Regions from separate parts of the Psychrobacillus sp. FSL K6-1267 genome, predicted to be linked through region 2. Evidence: riboswitches for the same ligand, from Rfam matches in the RefSeq annotation. Region 2 holds a riboswitch; the other holds the start of a gene.
The links. Region 2 has a riboswitch for thiamine pyrophosphate ahead of tenA (thiaminase II). Riboswitches for the same ligand answer to the same signal wherever they lie in the genome.
Positions count from the first base shown of each region.

Region 1: another riboswitch for thiamine pyrophosphate. It lies ahead of MHB55_RS01210 (YkoF family thiamine/hydroxymethylpyrimidine-binding protein); the one in region 2 lies ahead of tenA (thiaminase II).

Region 1 is NZ_JBBOOR010000001.1:224,118-235,326, reverse strand. Features, by position in the region: gene MHB55_RS01220 (ABC transporter substrate-binding protein) at 1-974, opposite strand, end outside; gene MHB55_RS01215 (2-hydroxyacid dehydrogenase) at 1,500-2,459, opposite strand; TPP riboswitch at 2,615-2,722, shown strand; gene MHB55_RS01210 (YkoF family thiamine/hydroxymethylpyrimidine-binding protein) at 2,799-3,389, shown strand; gene MHB55_RS01205 (ECF transporter S component) at 3,382-3,963, shown strand; gene MHB55_RS01200 (ABC transporter ATP-binding protein) at 3,956-5,320, shown strand; gene MHB55_RS01195 (energy-coupling factor transporter transmembrane component T family protein) at 5,310-6,065, shown strand; gene MHB55_RS01190 (bifunctional diguanylate cyclase/phosphodiesterase) at 6,119-8,125, opposite strand; gene MHB55_RS01185 (DUF1697 domain-containing protein) at 8,435-8,935, shown strand; gene MHB55_RS01180 (VOC family protein) at 9,040-9,408, shown strand; gene MHB55_RS01175 (efflux RND transporter permease subunit) at 9,585-11,209, opposite strand, start outside.
Region 2 is NZ_JBBOOR010000001.1:3,415,369-3,426,577, reverse strand. Features, by position in the region: gene MHB55_RS17645 (urease accessory protein UreH domain-containing protein) at 3-737, shown strand; gene MHB55_RS17640 (YdhK family protein) at 862-1,458, shown strand; gene MHB55_RS17635 (hypothetical protein) at 1,797-1,985, shown strand; gene rlmD (23S rRNA (uracil(1939)-C(5))-methyltransferase RlmD) at 2,113-3,474, shown strand; TPP riboswitch at 3,677-3,774, shown strand; TPP riboswitch at 3,834-3,931, shown strand; gene tenA (thiaminase II) at 4,005-4,694, shown strand; gene thiM (hydroxyethylthiazole kinase) at 4,675-5,418, shown strand; gene thiD (bifunctional hydroxymethylpyrimidine kinase/phosphomethylpyrimidine kinase) at 5,415-6,227, shown strand; gene thiE (thiamine phosphate synthase) at 6,218-6,829, shown strand; gene MHB55_RS17605 (DegV family protein) at 7,340-8,191, shown strand; gene MHB55_RS17600 (TolB family protein) at 8,593-9,696, shown strand; gene MHB55_RS17595 (LysR family transcriptional regulator) at 9,978-10,895, shown strand; gene MHB55_RS17590 (MFS transporter) at 11,086-11,209, shown strand, end outside.

The DNA.
Region 1 (11,209 bases), 3.2 Mb from region 2:
TTTTCAGCCACTTCTTCGGACACCCAAGCTGTCCAAATATCTTCATACTCTTTCATCCACCAAATAGCGGCTTCATCTGCTTCAACATCATTTTCCTGCATATAGTCTAATGCACTTTCCGTTAAATCGTTACTAGTTTCATATTTACTTAAAAAGTCTACTACGTCCTTAGCTTGTGTTGGTAAATCCTTATGAACTGCAATAACTACATCATTTGGTGGAAACTCAGTTCCTTTTGATTCATTCCATTTTGCTTCGTCGTAAGGTGCGTCTTCTAATAGAGTTAAATCGTAGCTAGCTGTTACCCACGTTGGTGACCAATAATATCCTACCCAAGGCTCCCCTTTTTTATATGCTCCTGCTAAATCTGCAACAATTGCAGAATCAGAGCCGGGTGCTAGATAGTTATATTGTTCGTCAAGGCCATATGTTTCAAGTTTCGTCCCCAAATACTCACTTACTACCCAACTAGATGGAGCTCCGACCACTCGGCCTTTACTGCTATCTTCGGGATCTTGGAAAATTTCTGGATACTTCTCTAAGTCTTGAACTGTCTTTAAATCTGGAGCGATTGGTTCAATTCCTCGTTCTGCATCTCCCTCTATCACGTAAGTTGGAACATATAATCCTTGCGCGTTATCAGCGAAATTAGTAGCTACCTTCATGATATTTCCACTTTCAATTGCTTTTTCGTAGACATCTTTAATGTTATCGGTCCATACTTCCATATAGACATTTATGTCGCCCTTTTCAAGTGATTGCATCGTAGCTGCTGTTGTTCCACTTGTTACCTCGGTTTCATAACCATAACCTTCTTCGATGATAGTTTGAGCAATGCTGTTGTGTAGGCGTATACTATCCCATCCTGCATCAGCAAACTTAATCACCTCAATACTGTCTTTGCTTGTCTCGTTACCACAAGCTGTAAGTACTAAAAGCATGCAAAGTGAAAAAAATAACATAATTTTTTTCATTAGTCTGACTACCTCTTTTCATTCAATTTTTAAATTAGACGTTCGATCGTTCCTCCTTCAATACCTATAAAATAACTGCTAAAATTTCAAAACAATTAAACTTCCTAATACTGAAATTAAAGGACGCCTAATTTATAACTACTAATACTACTAAACAAATTTGTATATTGCAAATTACTTAAAGAGATAGTTGTTAATTTTTTATTTTAATCTGAATATTTAGCATTAATTTAGTAGACCAATACGATTAGATAAATAGGTAAATATTGTACAATATTCTCGTTTAAAAACAGTAATTTTTATCAAGTATTTGATAGATAGTGCTTTTGTATAGTTTTAATTGAAAAGTGCATGCTCACTTGCTTTCTACTAGATTAGGACATAGGATAGTAAGCTTGATTTCAGGTGGACACTTTCTGTTGGGTGAGCGATAAGCCATCCCCGTCGCATACTTACACCTTTCTTACCTCATAAAAAATGCCATGAATACTGGATTCATGGCAGCCTAGATTATAATTTTTTCCTTTAAACAACTCGATTGTCAGGTTCTTGTCCCTCTAAAACATTTTCAATTGCTTTAGCATTTATTTGCATCATAGCAAGTCTCGTATGAATACTTGCACTGCCGATATGGGGGAGGACTGTAACATTAGGCAAGGTTAAGAGTGGATGATCTAAAGGAACAGGCTCCGTCTCAAAAACATCTAGTCCAGCGGCCCATATTCTTTTATTTAGGAGGGCATCATAAAGGGATTGCTCATCTACGATTCCGCCACGTGCAACATTAATAAGAGCAGAGGTTTCCTTCATCAATCCTAACTCTTTTTTTCCAATCATCCTTTTAGTTTCTGGAGTTAGAGGTGTCAATATTACAACAAAATCAGATTCTTGCAATAATGTTTCTAGCTCCACATATGTAAAGTTATTTTGTTGCTCTGCCTCTAATTTTCTTGTTCTATTATGATATAAGACTTTCATATTAAAACCCTTCGCACGTCTTGCTACCGCTTCACCGATTCTTCCCATGCCTATGATTCCTAACGTAGCTCCAAAAACGTCCATTCCCGTCAGTTGCATCGGTGTCCATGATTTCCATTTACCTGCACGAATATCCTGTTCTGCTTCGGTAATACGACGAGCAGTAGCCAATAACAACGCAAAGGTTAGGTCTGCAGTTGTCTCAGTTAATACACCAGGAGTATTTGTTACCATAACCCCTTTTTCTTTCGCTGCTTCCACATCAATATTATTGAAGCCAACCGCTAGATTACTGATAATTTTTAAATTCGGTAAACTTTCTATAAGTTCCCGGTCCACTTTATCAGAGAGAACCGTCCACAGGGCATGGACGTCCTTTGCCTCCTTTTTTATATCTTCATAATCCATTGGAGTTTCCTCGCTGTGCCACATATTCACCTCAAATTTTTCTCTTAATGGCTGTACAATTTCCTCCGGTAATTTTCGAGTAATAAAAATTTTGTCCATTTAGTTTCCCCCTTATGTTTTCTGATAATTTAAGCATGGACGATTAGAGAAAAGAATTCAACCATATTTACAATTATATTTTTATACGCTATACTGTGGGCACATAAAGAAAACAAATTGTGTAAATTTATACACAACTGTAAAACTACATACCGTTTCTGCACTAGGGGTGCCCACTTTGGCTGTGATGAGAGCTTTTTAGCTCCGATCCCTTATTACTCGATCAGGATAATACCTGCGTGAGGAAGTGCGGTGACTTTCCTTTTTTCATAAGGGTTAGTGGCTGCATCTTCACGGATGTAGCTTTTTTTTATGAAAAAATTGAGGGAGGTTTTTAGGATGGAATGTGGTTTAAGCCCAATTGTAGGGTTTCGTTTTTCCCTACATCCGATGAGCAATGAATTTGTAAGTATTATTAAAGGTGCACTACAGAATACAGATGTATCCAATGTGTGGATGCATACGGATGATGTCTCAACCGTTATCAGAGGAAAACAAGTTCATGTATTTAATGTGGCAAAATCTATTACTCTGAATGCTGCCAAAACAGGGGTACATGTAGCTCTTTCTGGAACATTTTCAGCGGGTTGTCCTGGCGACACCACTGCTGACGTTTATTTAGACAAGGGAGATGAAGTGACAAATAAGGATGAAACAAACCAATATGTTTCTTCTCAATTTGCTTTATACCCTATGAACAATCCTAACTATATGGATGTGATCTACAGAGAGATTGAGCACGCTAAAGTGAAGGGTGTATTCAATGAATCTATGCATTATGCTAGCGGGATTCATGGGGATATCCATGACGTGTTTGCTTATTATGAGGCAGCCTTCAGCAGAGCTAGATCAGAAGAGCACAAGCATTTAGTGATGACTTTATCGATGAGCATTAATAGCCCTTCTCACGGAGATGACCTCCATGCTTAAATCATGGAAGCTAAAAGAAATTGTTTTAATGTCGGTCTTTGCAGTAGTGTTTGGGATTGTTTATTTACTCTTCCTTCATGTAGGAAACATTTGGTCTGGCTTCGTCGGACCAATCGCATATGAGTGGATTTTTGGTGTTTGGTTTATCGTTTCAATTATCTGTATGTACATCATTCGGAAACCTGGGGCGGCGGTTATCTCGGAAACTATCGCAGCAGCAATAGAGGTACTTTTAGGTAATGCCGTCGGGCCACGTCTTATCCTTTCTGGTGTCATACAAGGTCTAGGTGCCGAGGCTGTATTCGCCGCTACACGTTACAAACGGTTTGACCTTTGGGTTTTAATGCTTGCGGGAGCAGGATCCGCAGTTTTTAGCTTTGTGTATGGCTATTTCTTAGGAGGATTTGCCGTTTATACCACTGGATATGTAGTTTTCATGCTAGTTGTTCGTATTTTTAGTGGAACTCTCATTGCTGGTTTAGGTGGAAAAGCTGTAGCTGACGGCTTGCTTGCCACTGGTTCGTTAAGAGGATATGCTATTTCGCGTTCAAAAAAAGGTGATATTCGTGCCTAAAGTTATCCATTTTGAAGATGTCACCTTTTCTTATCCAGACAAGGATACTGCTGTTCTATCAAACTTTTCTATGTCTATCGAAAAAGGAGAGCGTGTCGTCATAACCGGACCAAGCGGCTGTGGAAAGAGCACTTTACTTTATTTGTGCAATCGTCTCTATCCAGAAAATTGCGATGGCATAGTGTCCGGTAGAATAGAACTTTTTGGTAAAGAAAATGATTCCTATCGACCTGGCGAGGTCAATCATCGTATCGCAACAGTATTTCAAGATCCCGATGCACAATTTTGTATGCCAACTGTAGAGGAAGAGCTTGCTTTTACTTTAGAGAATTTACTCGTCGCACGGGAAGAAATGGAGACGAAGATTTCTGAAGTATTGGAGTTAACTAGGTTAACGGATTATCGACATTCCATCATTCAATCGCTTTCTGGAGGTATGAAGCAAAGGGTTGCCACTGCTTGTGCAATGATTATGGAGCCAGAAATATTATTGTTAGATGAGCCTATCACCCATCTGGACCCGTATACCGCAAAACAATATATTGAATGGTTGGACTTACTTCAGCAAAAATCGAGTATAACCATCTTAGCGATTGAGCATAGACTCGACCTATGGGACAACTTCTTTCATCGAACAATTAAGTTAAAGGAAGATAGAATTCCGTATGAAAGCTATACCAAAAGGAAGAGCATGGTTCAAGCAGAAAAGTCTCTGCATGTGGAAAATATTAGTACAAAGCATTTTTTACAGCCAACTTCATTCTCTTTAAATAAAGGAGAAATCGCAGTGCTAGCTGGACCAAATGGCAGTGGGAAATCTACATTATTGAAGGCTCTTTCAGGTATTGTACCCTCTAATGGCAAAGTAAAGCCTAGCATGTTAGGCTATGTACCTCAATCACCAGAATTTTTGTTTATTACAGGGCAAGTGAAGGAAGAGGTTTCTTTCGGTGGTGTTCAAAATACGGAGGAAATGTTGGAGCGACTGAATTTATCTACTGTTTCAGATGCACATCCTTTTTCAATCAGTCATGGGCAAAAAAGGCGCCTAGCTATAGCCATTATGCTTTGTCAGAATCGTGAAGTGATACTGATGGATGAGCCTACTTCTGGCCAGGACTCCGCTACTTTAGCCGAACTGTTTAAAGTAATTGATAATCGTTCTAAGGCAGGTACTACCTTCCTAATTGTTACACATGATATGGAGTTTGCTTATAAGGTTGCAGACACCATTTTACTAATGAAAGACGGAGCAATTACAGGAAAATATCACTCTGACAGCTTTTGGGGTAAAGAAGATTTACTGCTAGAACATCAATTACTCTCACCTAGACGAGGTGCTCTCTATGCACACTAGCCTACATAGGATGAATCCGTCTGTTAAGTTTGTGATAGTAATGATTTGCATGCTGACACTTGCGTTTTTTTTCAATCCATGGACTCCACTTATTTTTTGGTTAAGTATTATTGTGGTGCAAATCTTTTTAAGCCATATATCCTGGAGAAAATGGGGCTTACTGATGCTACCATTTTTTATAGCAGCATTTGGCTATCTTTGGACTACTCTTTTATTTGCAGACAGTAGGACTGGTCCTGTTCTTTGGTCTATCGGTTCTGTTGAAATAACTATGAGTCAACTGAATCACGCCTTGTCCCTAAGCTTTCGCGTTTTAGCTTTTTCTAGCCTAAGCTTGTTATTTGCTTTAACTACCGATCCAATTATATTTATACGTAGCCTAATGCAGCAGTTAAAACTATCTCCAAAAATTGCTTACGGAATTATGGTTGGTTATCAATTTCTACCCCTCTTAAAGGATGAATTTATACTAGTTCAACAGGTACAGAAACTTAGGGGATTGGATGACCAATCAAATATTTTCAAGAGAATAATAGGTTTACGGCGCGTACTAATCCCCATGCTCGCTGGAGCTGTTCGTAAAGCGGAGAAAGTTGCATTTGCTATGGAAGCAAGGGGTTTCACAGGAGAACCAAGAAGGGTTTTTTATCATAAGGTTACTATTGAAAAGAATGATTTCATGTTAGCATTCTTGTTTATTGGTTTATTATTAATCAGTTGTTTCAGTAATTTTTGGTTAGTGTAAAAACAAAGAGAGTGACACCAGACTTGGGTGACACTCTCTTCCTTTAAATACAATCATATTTTATCAGCAAACTTTTGTTTTATATTCTCTTGCCAATGAAATAGTTCTTCTGCTCGCATAGGTTTAGCAAAATAATAACCTTGTAAAATAGGATTTTCGCAGGATGCCCTTAAAAATCCTACCTGTTCTTTTGTTTCCACTCCTTCAAAGACTATTTCTAGTCCGAGTGACGTTCCTAGTGCAATAATAGCCTGTACTATTAAAGAATCTTTATGAGAATTTGGAACTTCCTCAATAAATGTTTTGTCAATCTTTAAGGTAGAGATTGGTATTTGCTTTAAATAAGAAAGTGAGGATACCCCTGTTCCAAAGTCATCCAGGGCAACAGAGAAACCTTTCTCCCTAAATACTCCTACCGCCCGCATTGCTTCTTCAATATTACTTACAAAGCTAGTTTCCGTAATTTCTAACTCTATTTCATTTGGACAGATTTCATAACTACTTGTAATACTTATCAAACGTTTTAGTAGAGCTGAAGAGGTAACATAATGTCCAGGTATATTAATCGCTACTTTTCCTAGTGAAATATTTTCTTTCTTCCATTGGTACATTTGTTTACAAGCCTGTTCTACAATCCAGTCCGTAACCATTTCCATCTTCGAATTTTCCTCTAGTATAGGGACAAAGACAGCCGGAGACAAAAAACCATATTTTGAATTATTCCATCTTAGAAGAACCTCTACTCCTGCTACTTCCACATTTCGTAGATTTATTTTTGGTTGATACACGAGATATAACTCTTTGTTAATCATTGCTTTTTCAATTCCATCGACTAATTCTTTTTCAAACGTATGCGTATGTATGACCGGATCAAACATAATTACTTCATGTTTATGTTCAATGGAAGAGTCATTAAACACAGCTAGGGCATTCGAATAGATTGAATGAAGGTCTCGATAATCCTTTACCGCGGAAATAGCACAAACCCCTGGAAGTACTATTTTTTTGTTTTTAATTGTAATGGGTCTCTTTAAAATCTCCGCTATTTTTTCCATTGCTATTAGCATTTCATGGATATTTGTGTCATCAGTAGTTCTCATAATATAAGCGAAACGATTGCTTTCAAATTTAAATAAACGAGCTGATGGCGGCTTGTAATCCATGAAGATTTTAGTTAAATGTTGAATGACCTCGTCACCAAACATGAAGCTAAACTCTTGATTTATTTTTCCAAAGTCATGTAAATGCCAGACTGCTAGTGTTTGACCAATAACAGACTTTTCAATGTATGATTCAAAGCTTCTACGATTAGGTAGCATTGTGAGATTATCAAAATAATTGGCTCTATATTTTACGTACCTATCCATCATACTAGATAAAAGTAATACCCCTATTAGCATTCCAAGGAAAAAGGTTACAGTTACACCTAGAAAAGTATTATGCATCGAGTGATTTTCTGCAGTTGCGACTAAATAATCTCTCGGGGCGTAAACACTTATTGCTAATATTCCTACATAATGAGTTGTAGCAATTGCACAGCCAATTAAAATGGATGAAAAAGTTTTAGTAATAAAGTTTTTTGTCTTTTTAGATGAATATTTAATGGAAAATAAAGCAGTCTGCGTAAACATGATAGAGATACACAAAGCGATAAATATAGTAGGTCTATCGTAAACGTATTGCACATCCATCTCCATGGAACGGATTCCAATATAGTGAACTCCTGCTATCCCTAACCCCATTAAAATACTTGCAATTATATATTTCCACCAAGATTGAATTGGTTTATTTACCCAATAGAAAAAAATAAAAGATGCTAAAACACCTGGAATTAATGACACAAAAGTCAATATCCAATTGTAATGCATACTGATTGGCAACGTAATAGCGGTCATACCTACAAAATGCATAGCCCAAATTCCCAAACCAAGTGAAATAGATGCTAATATTAACCAAAATAAATAGTGAAAAAAACTATTTTTTTGGACTCTTTCATTTAGCGATAGCGCAGTAAATGAAGCAATACAGGCAACTATAATTGAAATTATCACACCGACCATTGAATACTCCGGTTGTAACTCTATAGAATATATGGGTGATATAGCACTAAAAAACAACTTTGTCATTCCTTTCGACGAACAACTTATCTGTTAAACTATACCATATCGACCAGACATATAACATAAAAACCATAATGTAATTGTATAATTTTGATTAAATCTTTTATTTTATAATATTTTTACAATATATGTGTGTCGAATTGTTGAAAATTGGTTCTTTATGATTACTTATTTTGTTATATAATTATTGCTAATATTCCAATACTGTTAAAAATAGGTATTATCAGAAAATTATATAGGAGGCTTTAAATGTCATCAGTGGCTCTGCTAAGAGGAATTAATTTAGGAAAGATTAATAAAGTAGATATGAAATCTCTAAAGCAACTCTTTGAAGAATTGGGCTTTCATAATGTACGTACATATATTCAAACAGGAAACGTTATTTTTGATAACGGTGAATGTAGCGAGGGAAAATTAGAGGAAGCACTAAGAATCACCTATGGGTTCTCTATTCCGGTTACTTTAAGAACGAAATCTGAATTGGAAGAAGTACATAACCATCCACTTTTCTTAAATGACCAAACCTTTGTCATGTTTCTACAAAGGAAAATTACCAACGAACAGATTACTATACTTAAGGAAATAGTAGAGGACGAGTTTGTAATTCTTCATAGACGTAATTTGATCATTAATCATTCCAAGAACTATCACCAGACAAAGTATACGAATGCCTTCTTTGAAAAGAAGCTCCAAACGGTTTGCACAGCTAGAAACAAAAATACAGTGATAAAAATATTAGAAAGAATGTAGTATGTTTGACATAAGAATTTCTTATACCTTTTTATGAATTAAATAAATTTTTATTATCAGAAAACTTACGTTAAAATAAAGTTATTCATAAGGGGGTATGAAGCATGTCGTTTACTTTTAAAAAAATCGATCATATTCAATTAGCTGCTCCAAAGGGCTGTGAAGAAGAAGCTCGCCGATTCTTCACTGGAATTTTAGGATTGCCAGAAATAGAAAAACCACCTCTTCTAAAAAAGAAGGGCGGTGTATGGTTTACATTAGGTAGCTATCAAATTCACATTGGGGTTGAAGAAAATTTTTCTCCTGCCAAGAAGGCACATCCAGCATTCGAGGTGGAAAACTTAGAAGCTCTAAAAGAGCATTTATCCGAACAAGGAGTAAGCTTTGTAGTCGATGCAGAGCTACCAGGAGCTAATCGCATCTACATTCATGATCCATTTGGTAATCGAATCGAGATTTTAGAGTGGATGTGACTTAAAAAAAGCGCAGTCGAGACAAAAATGTCCTTCGATTTCCACTCCGCTTTAGGTTTTCGCTTTCCGTAGAAGTAGCCAATAATCCATCACCGCCACTCACGCATCTTGCAGGAACACTTATATTTGAAAAAACGCCTATGGGAAAATGACTCCCACAGGCGTTTTTATTTTAATTAATTATCTTGTACTTCGTTACGTTTTTTCTTAAATAGCTTAGAAAGAACCTCATAAACGATTGGAACTATAATCAGCGTTAACAATGTTGAACTTGCTAGACCACCGATTACGGTAATACCTAATCCTTTAGAGATTAAACCACCGCCACCACCTGAACCAACCGCAAGTGGAACAAGTGCTCCAATTGTTGCAATCGCAGTCATAAGAATTGGACGTAAACGTGTTGCCCCAGCTTCTAAGATTGCTTCACGCATTGTCATACCATCACGTTCCATATGAATAATACGGTCCACAAGCACGATAGCGTTCGTAACAACTATACCTATCAGCATGAGGAGACCCATCATAACAGATACGGAAATTGTTTCATCTGCAAGCCATAGACCTGCAAATGAACCGATTACTGCAAATGGTAACGAGAATAGGATAGCAAATGGCGCTACACCTTCACCAAATGTTACTACCAAGATGAAGTAAACAATCGCAATCGCTGCAAGCATCGCCACTCCAAGCTGAGTAAATGTTTCATTCATATCTGCAGTTACCCCTGCAACTCCAACTGTTACACCCTTAGGTAAGTCTAATTCTTCAATCGCTTCATCTACATCTGCTGAAGCTTTTGAAATATCATCATCTAGGATTGTAGCTGATACAGTAGCATAGTACTCTCCTTTACTACGCGCAAGCGTATTTAAAGCGTACCCTTCTTCTACTGTTACAATTTCAGACAATGGGATTGTTGTTCCCATTGCTGTCGGAACTTCTTTTGCTAAAATATCATCAATTGATTTAGGTGTTTCTGTTTGTTCTTGTTGTACGATAACCTCTAAAGTATTACCGTCTTTTTCAACTGTAGTTAATACTTCCTGAGTAGTAGTAGGACTTAACATCATAACGATTTGACCTGTTGTTAACCCATATTGTAATAATTCATCCTGTGCTACTTGGAACGTATACTCTACATAGCTATCTTCGGCACTTGAAGAAACATCTTTTAATCCTTCTGTTTCTCCCATTACCCCTTCAACCATAGATACAGCTTCATTTAGTTTATCTAAATTTTCGCTATAGAATGTGTAGCTGATTTCATTTGTTGACATAGACATACTCGAGAAGTTTTGGCTCTTCCATTCGCCGGTTTGACCAATGTTAAAGACATACTCCTCAATTTCTTCACGAGCACCAGGGAAATCTTCCATGTCTTCATCAAAGATCAAGTACATTAACGCTCCGCCTGTACCCCCGCCCATCATAGCAGTCATGTCATTTGCACCGTCACCGTTAATAGATACTTGAGCGATATCGATATCTTTGCGTTTTAGCATCTCTTCTTCAACTTTTGTAACGTTAGCTAAGGTATCTTCTTTTAGTTCACCAGCTTTTGGTGTGTATGTTAAATACATTACTTTTTCTTCTTCACTTCCTAAGAAACTAAAGCCAATTAAAGGAGTAAGCATTAGACTACCTACTAATAATGCAATAGAAACAATAGAAGTAATAATTTTATGGTTCAATGTCCATTTTAGAATTTTCTTATAACCTTCAGCTAATTTGCCTTGCTCTTTGTGATTACTTTCTGTTTTTTCAGCATAAAGTTTTTTCTTAAATAAGAAATGAGACA
Region 2 (11,209 bases):
AGATGTACAGTTTGATGTCAAAGATAAGTCAAACAATAAGTAACCCAGTTACTGATTTCTTACACTCCTTCGAACATTTTCCGATTGTAGTCGCACTTCTACTTGGTTTAATTGGGGCGGCTGCACCTTGTCAATTAACGGGGAATTTAAGTGCTATTACCTTTTATGGAAATCGAACAATTCAAATGAAGGGGAATTGGGGAGAGATTATATCTTTTATCGTAGGGAAAATCGTTGTATTTAGTTTAATTGGATTATTGGCTTGGATATTTGGTCAATCCTTTGAGACAAAAATGACAGAGTTCTTCCCAATATTTCGTAAAGCGATTGGGCCACTTATGATGGTTACAGGTCTTGTACTTTTAGGGATTTTTAAGTTTGGCTTTATTAATAGATTAACTATGCGCATCCCATTGGTATTAAAAGAAGGGAAGTTAGGTTCTTTTCTATTAGGAGCTAGTTTTTCATTAGCATTTTGTCCTACAATGTTTATCTTATTTTTTGTTTGGTTAATGCCTACTGTTTTATCAACCTCTTATGGTTTTGTCTTACCTGCAGTATTTGGATTTGCGACGTCCTTACCGCTAATTCTTTTGTTTATATTAATTTGGTTATTTGATGCAAGGCAATTAATAATGAAAAAAAGTATGAAGCTGGGAAAAGTTATTCAGAATTTAGCAGGCATTATAATTCTTATGATAGGACTTTTTGACACAATCACTTACTGGGAAATATAAGCTTTTTGGTCAATTATTTATGGGGAAGTTCTGCATAGTTTTTTCATACTTTCAGTGTATGATTGTCTTCAACAACAAAGTTTCTTTTGTTGTGTGTAATTAATAAAGATTGAGGAGGATTATAATGAAAAGAAATTTAATAATAGGTACCATTTTGTTGGTTGTTGTAATGATTATTTCTGCTTGTGCTAGTGATGAGAAGGAAACCAATACAAACCCTAATCCTAATAATATGAACATGAATGAAAGTTCTGGCGAGAGTATGGAAGGTATGGATCATTCTAATATGGACATGTCTGGGTCTGGTGAAGTTCCTGACGGATTGAAAGTAGCTGAAAACCCAACTTTTGAAATTGGCAGTCAAGCAATTTTAGAGACTGACCATATGAGCGGCATGAAGGGTGCTGAAGCAACTATTGTAGGAGCTTATGATACATCTGTATATGTCATTTCTTATACTCCAACAACTGGTGGCAAAAGGGTGGAGAATCACAAATGGGTAATTCAAGAAGAAATAAAAAATGCCGGTGATCAACCTTTAAAACCAGGAACAGAAGTTACCATTGAAGCTGACCATATGGCTGGAATGGAAGGTGCTAATGCAGAAATTGACTCATCAGAAGCTACGACCGTATATATGGTAGATTACATTTCAACTACAGACGGGGAAGCAGTTACAAATCATAAGTGGGTAACAGAAAGTGAACTATCAGCAAAATAAACTAAAATTTTTATAACTTTCACGAAAGAGTTTATTTGAAGTTGCGGAAGAAATGTCAATATTATGATTCCACTTCTATAGGGAAAACTGCAGAACAGATACTTCTTTCTTAAAATTACTTTCTAAAAATAAAAATGGCGTTGATGCCATGCTGCTTTTTTAGGTTGTATAGACTATTATCAAAAAGACATTTAATGTATTTTGAGATTTTAAAAATTATATTTTTTTTTAATATATAATTTTATGATTTTCCAAAAAATGTATACTTTTCTTTTGTTTAATGAGATACTATGGTAATAACAATGATAAATTGTTAATGCCATAAATTGGAGTTGAACATGTTTGTGATTGCACGTAGCACGAATGGTGTTACAGAAGTGTTGAAAAATTCAAATAGCCAACTGATAAAAGTATTTTACAATCTTGAAGAGGCCGAGCAATTTGTAGCTCGGTTAAACAAAAGCATACTACCTGAGAAGCAGTGGACTGTCATAGAGGATTCATTAATGTTAAAGTTAAACGAGTAAGGAAATTTTCCTTACTTTTTTTTGTGGGTAAAAAAAGTGAGAAATTTAATACACTTAAGCTACCTGATACTATTGGACGCCTATATTTGATATAATAATATCCATTACACAAGAACGGAGATTTAAAGTGAACACACCAGTAAAAAAGAATGATCAGTTAGCGGTTTATATAGAGGATTTGACACATGATGGATCTGGCGTTGCTAAGGTCGACGGCTATCCACTATTCATACATGGTGGTCTGCCAGATGAAAAAGCGGAAGTACGTGTTTTAAAGACATTAAAGAACTATGGCTTTGCCAAATTATTAAATATTGTAGAGCCCTCCCCATTTCGCGTAGAAGCTCCATGTCCTGTATTTTATGAATGTGGCGGCTGTCAGCTCCAACATATCAATTATGAAGGTCAGTTAAAATGGAAAGAAAATATGGTTCGAAATGTCATGCAACGATTAGGCAAGATTGATGCGCCAGTATTACCTGTAAAAGGAATGGACAACCCTTGGGAATACCGTAATAAATCTCAAATTCCATTTGGTTTAGCGGATGGAAAGGTGATTGCAGGGTTTTATCAGGCGAAGTCTCACAGAATTGCAGACACTCCAACTTGTTTGATCCAATCGGATGAAGCTGATCGATTGATGAGAGCATTCAAGGAAAAGGCATTAGAGCTAGACTTAGTCCCTTACAATGAAGACACAAAAAAAGGTCAGCTGCGTCACTTAGTAGTCCGTAAAGGCAGAGCAACTGGCGAGGTGATGGTCGTTTTAGTAACAAAGCATCCTAAGCTTTCAAAGAAGGAAGCAATTATTGAACTAATTAGAGAAGCAGAACCAAAAGTCACCTCGATTATGCAAAATGTTAATTCAAGAAATACGAACGTCATCTTCGGAGACGAAACAAACCTATTGTGGGGGAAACCAACGATTGAGGATTTAATCGGAGATGTTCGATTTGAAATATCTGCTCGTTCCTTTTATCAGGTAAACCCAGAGCAGACAGAAGTATTATATAAACAGGCACTCGATTATGCTCAGCTTTCAGGAGACGAGACTGTAATTGACGCTTATTGCGGAATTGGTACAATTTCATTGTTCCTTGCGCAAAGAGCGAAGCAAGTGTTGGGTGTAGAAATTGTCCCTCAAGCGATTGAGGACGCAAAAAGAAATGCTGAGCTAAATGGCTTCACTAACACATACTTTGAAGCTGGCCCAGCAGAGGAAGTCATTCCACGGTGGTACAAGGAAGGAAAAAATGCTGATGTTCTAGTAGTGGATCCCCCGAGAAAAGGCTGCGACGAAGCACTTCTGACGACAATCATAGAGCAACGCCCAAAACGTGTAGTTTATGTCTCATGTAACCCAGCAACACTTGCACGTGATCTTCGCATTTTAGAAGATGGAGGCTATAAGACACAGGAAATTCAACCAGTGGACATGTTCCCGCAGACGACACATTGCGAAGCGGTTGCTTGGCTGGAGTTATCATAAGTTTTCACAAACGAATTCTGATTTTGGAATTCGTTTTTTTTGTTTTTCTCTTACCTAAATTAAGCCTGGAAGAAGCTCCTACTTATGATATAAATTCAATACATCTACTAGGGTCTTTGATTCATTTTTAAATTCGTACTTGAAACGTCGTGATTATTATCTTGTTTGCCGTGGTTCTTTCAGTTAAACTTAGTGTAATTAAATGAATTTGCAGGGGGACACGTTTGTGTTGAGAAGGTAAAACCTGACCCTTAGAACCTGGCTGTTAATACGGACGTAGGGAGCAAAGTACACGATTATCAATATGTACTTACTTAAGCTCCGCGTATTATTTACGTGGAGCTTTTCTTTTGCAAATACTTTAATTGCGGGGGGACACATTGTGTTGAGAAGGTTAAAACCTGACCCTTAGAACCTGACAGTTAACACTGGCGTAGGGAGCAATCATGGGTGTAGTCTACACTTTTTGGGCGTCTCTATTAGAGGCGCCTTTTTTGCACTTACGTCCACCAATTAAGGAGGACAAAAAAATGGAGTTTTGTGAAAAAGTTAGACAGGAGACGCAATTTTATTGGGAGGCTAGTTTTAACCATCCGTTTGTGCAAGGTATTGCTGATGGTAGTTTACCACTCGAAAAGTTCAAGTTTTATATGCTACAGGATGCGTATTATTTAAAGCATTACACAAAAGTCTTAGCTTTAGCAGCTGCAAAGGCAACAAATGATGAGGACATTCAGTACTTTTTAAACAGTGCGAGATTTATTCATGAAGCAGAGCTTGAGCTTCACCGTACAACTTTTCAAGACTTAAATGTAACGGCCGAAGAAATTGAAAATTTTGAGGTGGCACCAGCTACTTATAATTATGTGAGTCATATGTACAATGCAGTCCATAATGGCGATGTAGCAGAAGCATTTGCTGCTATATTACCTTGCCCTTGGCTCTATCAAGAAATTGGGCAACAGCTTAAGTATGCTCGTCCGAATATACCGCTGTATGCGCAATGGATTGCATTATATGCATCTGACGAAATGCTTCAATCGATTAATAAGCAAAAGTCGATGTTAAATCGTTTTGCGAAGGAACAGCCCATGAAACAAAAGGTTTTAAAGGCACATTTTGAAAAAAGCTGTTATTACGAGTGGATGTTTTGGGAAATGCCATGGACGATGCAAAATTGGACAAAAGGGGTGTATATGAATGAGCCTACAAAAAATTAATCTACAAAAACCTTTAGTGCATTGTATCACCAACTATGTCGTGGCCAATTTTACAGCAAATGGCTTACTAGCAATAGGAGCTTCACCTGTGATGGCCGATGCGGTTAAAGAAGCGGCGGAAATGGCATCAAAATCGAATGCGCTTTTATTAAATATCGGCACATTAAATGAACAGACAATAAAATCAATGCTTCTAGCAGGAAACAGTGCGAATGTGAAGAACATTCCTATAGTTTTTGATCCCGTCGGTGCAGGGGCAACGAATTTTCGATTAGAAACAACGATGGAAATATTACAACAACTTAAAATTAATTTAATTCGGTGTAATGTCGGAGAACTCGCGGCTATTGCAGGTGTTACTTGGCAAGCAAAAGGCGTCGATAGTGGCGTGGGTGAACTTGATGTAGCTGAGACGGCCATGCATGTTGCAAACAAATATAACTGTCTTGTGATTGTGACAGGTGAGCAAGATGTGATTACAGATGGTATCAGAATAGAATGGATCGTAGGTGGTCATGAAAAGGTAACGAAAATGACAGGAAGTGGCTGTCTATTAAGTGCCCTTTGTGCAGCAGAGCTCGCAAGCTGTGAAAATGCATTCGAAGATCTTGCGAATCTACTTCGTGATTATAAACAAGCAAGCTCAAATGCGTATTCAACGATTGGGACATTCCATATGAATTTTCTAAATCAACTTGAATATTTAGCGGAGGGACACCAATGATTACATTAACGATAGCGGGTTCAGATAGTGGAGGCGGAGCAGGCATTCAGGCAGATATTAAAACGTTTCAAGAGCTTGGTGTATTTGGTACAAGTGTTATCACTGCCTTAACCGCCCAAAATACGTTAGGTGTACATGGCATTTTTCCAACAACAGTACAATTTGTAGAAGCACAATTGAAGGCGGTCCTTGAAGATTTTAATGTGACAGCGATTAAAACAGGCATGTTATTTAATTCAGAGATTATTGAGTGTGTCGCTGCTACACTTAAAAATAGAGACTTACCTCTTATCGTTGACCCTGTGATGATTGCGAAGGGCGGCGCCAGCTTGCTTCAACAAGAGTCTATACAAGCTCTTAAAAATAAGCTGCTACCCATTGCAACTGTTTGCACACCAAATATACCAGAAGCCGAGGTCATAAGTGGTCGCTCCATTCATACGGAACAAGAACTATTTCTAGCTGCTCAAGATATTATCTCCCTTGGGGTACAATGTGTGGTTATGAAAGGTGGACATTTAGCTGGTGACAAAGCGATTGATGCGGTGTTTATAAAAGGGGAGGTTCCTTTTGTCTTAGAAACGAATCGATTTGAAACTAAACATACGCACGGAACAGGCTGTACATTTTCAGCAGCATTAACAGCAGAAATAGCAAAAGGAAAATCTTTGCAAGAAGCCGTTTTGGAAGCGAAAAAATTTGTCCATTTAGCGATTAGCAATCCATTAAATATTGGGCATGGTTTTGGTCCAACGAATCATTTTGCCTATCGTCAGCTTGAGGGGAAGTGTGATGTTGTATGTCACTAAATCTCGATAAATATTTTATTATGGGTACGATTAATTGTAGGCGTGATCCTTTAGTGGTGTTAGAAGCAGCATTACAAGCCGGTATTACGATGTTTCAATTAAGAGAAAAGGGTGAAAATGCACTTACTGGGGATTCCTATGTACAATTTGCACGTAAATGCCAAAATTTATGTCACGCTTACAAAGTGCCATTTCTAATAAATGACGATGTAGAGCTAGCCTTAAAGCTTAATGCTGATGGGATTCATGTTGGTCAGGATGATTTAAATATTGAAATGTTTCGTAAGCGTGCAGAAAATAAAATCATCGGTGTTTCTGTGCATACGATGGAGGAACTGGAAAAGGCGATTGCAAATGGTGCAGATTATGTTGGGATTGGACCCATTTTTGAAACATCATCAAAAAAAGATGCCGAACCACCAGCAGGGGTTGCATTTTTAAAGAAAGCAAGAACTGACTATCCGAATGTCCCCATTGTAGCAATTGGTGGTATTTCACCAACAAACAGTAGCATCGTACGTGAAGCTGGGGCTAATGGTGTTGCAGTTATTTCTGCCATTAGTCTTAGTGAAGATATTTGGAAGACTGTTAGAGAAATTTAAAGTGAATTTTCGTAGTTAATACAAATATAATTTGTTATAAAATCTATAACTTCATTAATCATTATACGCATTGAAGTATGAAGATGAATATGAAAACTACCTTTAACTATAGCAAGTCCTAGCTAATTGCTTAAACCACCAGCATCAAAGTATTGCCACATATTGCGAAGCAGTAGCGTGGTTGGAATTAGTTTAAAGTAATTAAGCAGACGGTTTAGTAGTGCGATAATGCATTTCTAAACCGTCTGTTTTATATTTATCCTATTTTTAATCAGATAAGAATGAGGATAAGTAAGTATTGTAGAAATTAAACCGAAAAAGAATAGGTGGTTTTATGTCATTGCTAAGCTTAATACCTTCTTTTATCTGTTTAACTTAGTGTTAATATTCCACTACATACGGAAATCTTCTGTTTATTAATCTGTATATTTTCCCCTTTTAGTGTATATTTAGGATAAATAAAATAAATAAGTACGCAGCATTGCATGCGTTATTTGAAGGGGATGTACTATGAGAAGGATAATTTTATCAACAGAGAGTGGAGCGGATTTACCGAAGGACCTGGTTGAAAAACATCAAATTCAAGTGGTACCGATGCACGTCATTATGGATGGGAAGGATTATTTAGATGGTGAGTTACCTGTAGAAGATGTCTTCGATTATCATAGTCGCACAAAAAAAATTCCATCTACAACAGCAACGAATACACATGAGTATCATGAATTGTTTACGAAAATCAGAACAAATTTTCCTGAGAGCATCATTATTCACATTGGATATACATCAAAAGCATCTGCTTCCTTTCAAAGTGCTTTAATTGCAGCGGAGGATTTTGAAAATCTTTTCCTAATTGATACGCTAAACGTGACAGGAGGATTAGCTGCAGTTGTGCTGTATGCTGCCAATTTAATGGAGGAAGAACCTTCCATTGATCATAATCAGCTAATAGAAAAAATAGAATCTATCGTTCCTAAAACAAAGCTGGCTTTCATACCAGGCAGTTTGGACTTTCTAAAATCGGGTGGGCGCGTAAGTAACATGGCTTACATTGGAGGGTCATTATTAAAAATAAAGCCCTGCATTGAGCTAAAAGAAGGCAAGCTTGTTTCAACGAGAAAATATCGTGGGAAAATGAGCATCGTAGCGGAAAAGCTCATGCAAGATTACTTAAACCAATATGATATTGATAGAAAACAGCTGTATTTGATCTATTCTATCGGACTTGATGAAAGTATTAAGAGGCAAGTGGATGAAATCGCAAAGGAAACAGGCTTCGAAAATGTAACATGGATGCAAGCTGGTGCAATGATTTCTACCCATGCTGGACCTGGAGGCTTTGGGATTGCAGGGGTAGAAAATTAGAAAAAGTTCTGAAAAAACATCAATGAGTTATAAAGTTACTTATAAGTACTGGTCGCGTTGTGTGTCTAAGCGAATCAAGCACTTTCTTTAAAACTCACCAACATCTCCTATTTACCATATACACTAAACATATTGTGAAGTGGTCGCTAAGTTAAAATTAGGATAAGAAAAACGAATTCCAATGATGGATTTCGTTTTTTTATTTGGCTGTTTCCTAAACTTCCAATTACCATTTTATGGTATAATTAATTAGGAAGTAGAATCTTGAAAACGTGTCAGGTTACTTAAAGAGGGGAATACGACTAGGATCATTTTATTTGTTGTATAAGTATAATTATTTAATTAGTAGTTTAGGATATTAGATGTTTTTACATATGATAATAGACAAGGAGATGATTCAAATGAAAAATTTAGGATTTGTCAAAATTACTGTCCTCCTCTTAGTCGTATTGACTCTTTCTGCTTGCAGTATGCAAGAAGAAAATAGTAAAGACATTGAAGAGCCAGATGATAGCATTGTCGATAATGAAAACGAAAGTAACGAAAACGATTTAGACTTTGTTACAATCGAAAAAATTGAAAAATACGAGGGAATGGAAATTTCCGACTGGATCGATGAACAGACCGTTGTCCTTGCAAAAGAAAACCAAGAACTTGGAAAAATGAGTCTCTTAGAGAATGCAGAGTTCTACCCTAGAAGTATATATGAGTACAAATTGGACACAAAAGAGTTTAAAACGATAAAAGCCCAAAAAGACATGTTCCTTGGTGGGGCAATTTTGTCTCCAGATAAAAAACATCTATTGTATTATGAATACTCTATTGGGGATGTAGCCTATTATCTGATGAGTTTGGAGGACGTGGGGCAATCTTCTGTGACGGAGGACATTATTGGTAGCGCCTATACAGCTGGGTGGACTGACGAGCAAAATGTAATCGGTGCTTCCCATGCAGGAGGGGCATATATGGCTGACACGAGAGGTAATCTAACTCAAATTGCCGAGCTTCAGGAGGAACAATTGTTCACAGTTCATAAAATGAAGGAAAAAATCTATTATATAACTACAGACAGTCCAACCTTTCAGGTATATATGCTGGATCTGGTGACCAAAGAAAAAAAGAATCTGCAAGTGGAAAATGCGGATGGAATCACACTCTCGCCTGATGGAAAGCAAATGCTAGTTACTCAAGCAACAGAGACTAAGAAAAGTCTAAAAATTGCTGATGCCGATGGAAATATACAAAGTACTATTACTGAAGGTTCTGATGTGACTGGCGCTTCCTGGTCTCCCAATCAGCAAATGGTTGCATATCAATTAGATTCTGTTATCAACGATGTAGACAGTAGTGGACTATACCTGTACTATGTATCAACCGGTAAATCCATACAAATTGCTCCAAATGTCAGAAATGCGAAAATCAAATGGAGCCCTTCAGGTAAAAAAATTTCCGTTACAGAACTGGATGAAAGAAACTATAACAGCAGCATTATATATATAAAATAGTGCGAGGTATTTACTTTTTACTTAAAGAAGACAGTTAGCTAACTGTCTTTTTTTGTGTTTAATAAAAGTTTTAAGAATTAATGGAAGCGTTGTGAAAATAAAAGTTATTGTAATATTACAAAATTTAAGTTATGTTTTAAAATACTCATAAAAATTTAGAAGAATGTATTGGTTGTTCAATTTAGTGTGAACATCTCAATGAAGTAAAACTAAATCATAGAGAACGAGAGACACACTTTCTTTTAAAACTATAAATTAGTATCAGAAAGAGGTATAAAATAATGACACTTCAACAGTTAAAATATGTAATTGAAGTTGCAAGAAGTCGTTCTATTAGTAAGGCTGCACAAAATTTATTCATTAGCCAGCCAAGTCTTTCAAATGCACTAAAGGAGTTAGAAAATGAAATAGGGATTATCATTTTCCAAAGAACTAATAAAGGAATTATTATGACACCTGAAGGCGCAGAGTTTTTAGGTTATGCTCGACAAGTGGTTGAACAAGCAAATCTTCTGGAAAATCGCTATTCCAATATTCAATCTTCCCAGCAACACTTTTCTGTATCAGCTCAGCACTATGCTTTTGCGGTAAGTGCATTTGTCCGTCTGCTAGAGGAATACAATCGAGATGAATACGAATTTACATTAAGAGAAACCAAAACCTATGAAATTATTGAAGATGTAAAAAGTCTACATAGTGAAATTGGTATTTTATATGTAAATGATTTTAATAAAAAAGTGATTTATAAATTCCTGAGAGAAGGTAATCTCATCTTTCAAGAGCTGTTTGAAGCAAAGCCTCACGTATTTATTAGCTCTAGAAATCCGCTAGCAAAGCAGGAATTTGTAACTTTATCAGATTTAATTCCTTATCCTTATCTTTCCTTTGAACAAGGAGATTATAATTCTTTTTATTTTTCTGAGGAGATTTTAAGTACTTTTTCTAGGCCAAAGAATATACGAGTTAGTGATCGAGCGACACTCTTTAATTTATTGATTGGACTTAATGGTTATACAATATCAACTGGTGTGATAAGTCATGAACTAAATAGTAATAACATCGTTTCAGTTCCTTTACTTGTAGATGAACGGATTACAGTTGGATATATTACACATAAAAATGTAAAAAACAGTCCTTTAGCGACTATATATATTGAATATTTAAAAGAAACAATTGCTGAAGAACAAGTTCAGCTATAGTTTAAAACTATAGCTAGAGATACTTAATAAGTGTTACATGCTACCAATTGTATAGTGCTAAAATTTCCTTACATACACATTGCTTTGCTTTTTTAATAGCCTATCCTTTTATTTTCTATCAAACTGTTGCGAGACAAATAGAAATGATAGCTAATTATCTACCTTAAACTACGTGTATATAGGAGGTACCATGAGAACAGTCAACCCGATTGAAATAGTTAATCAGAGTAAATTGAAAGTCTTTCATTACGTGCTTATTCTTTGTTTATTTTTTATCATGATGTTCGACGGCTATGATGTGGTCATTTATGGTG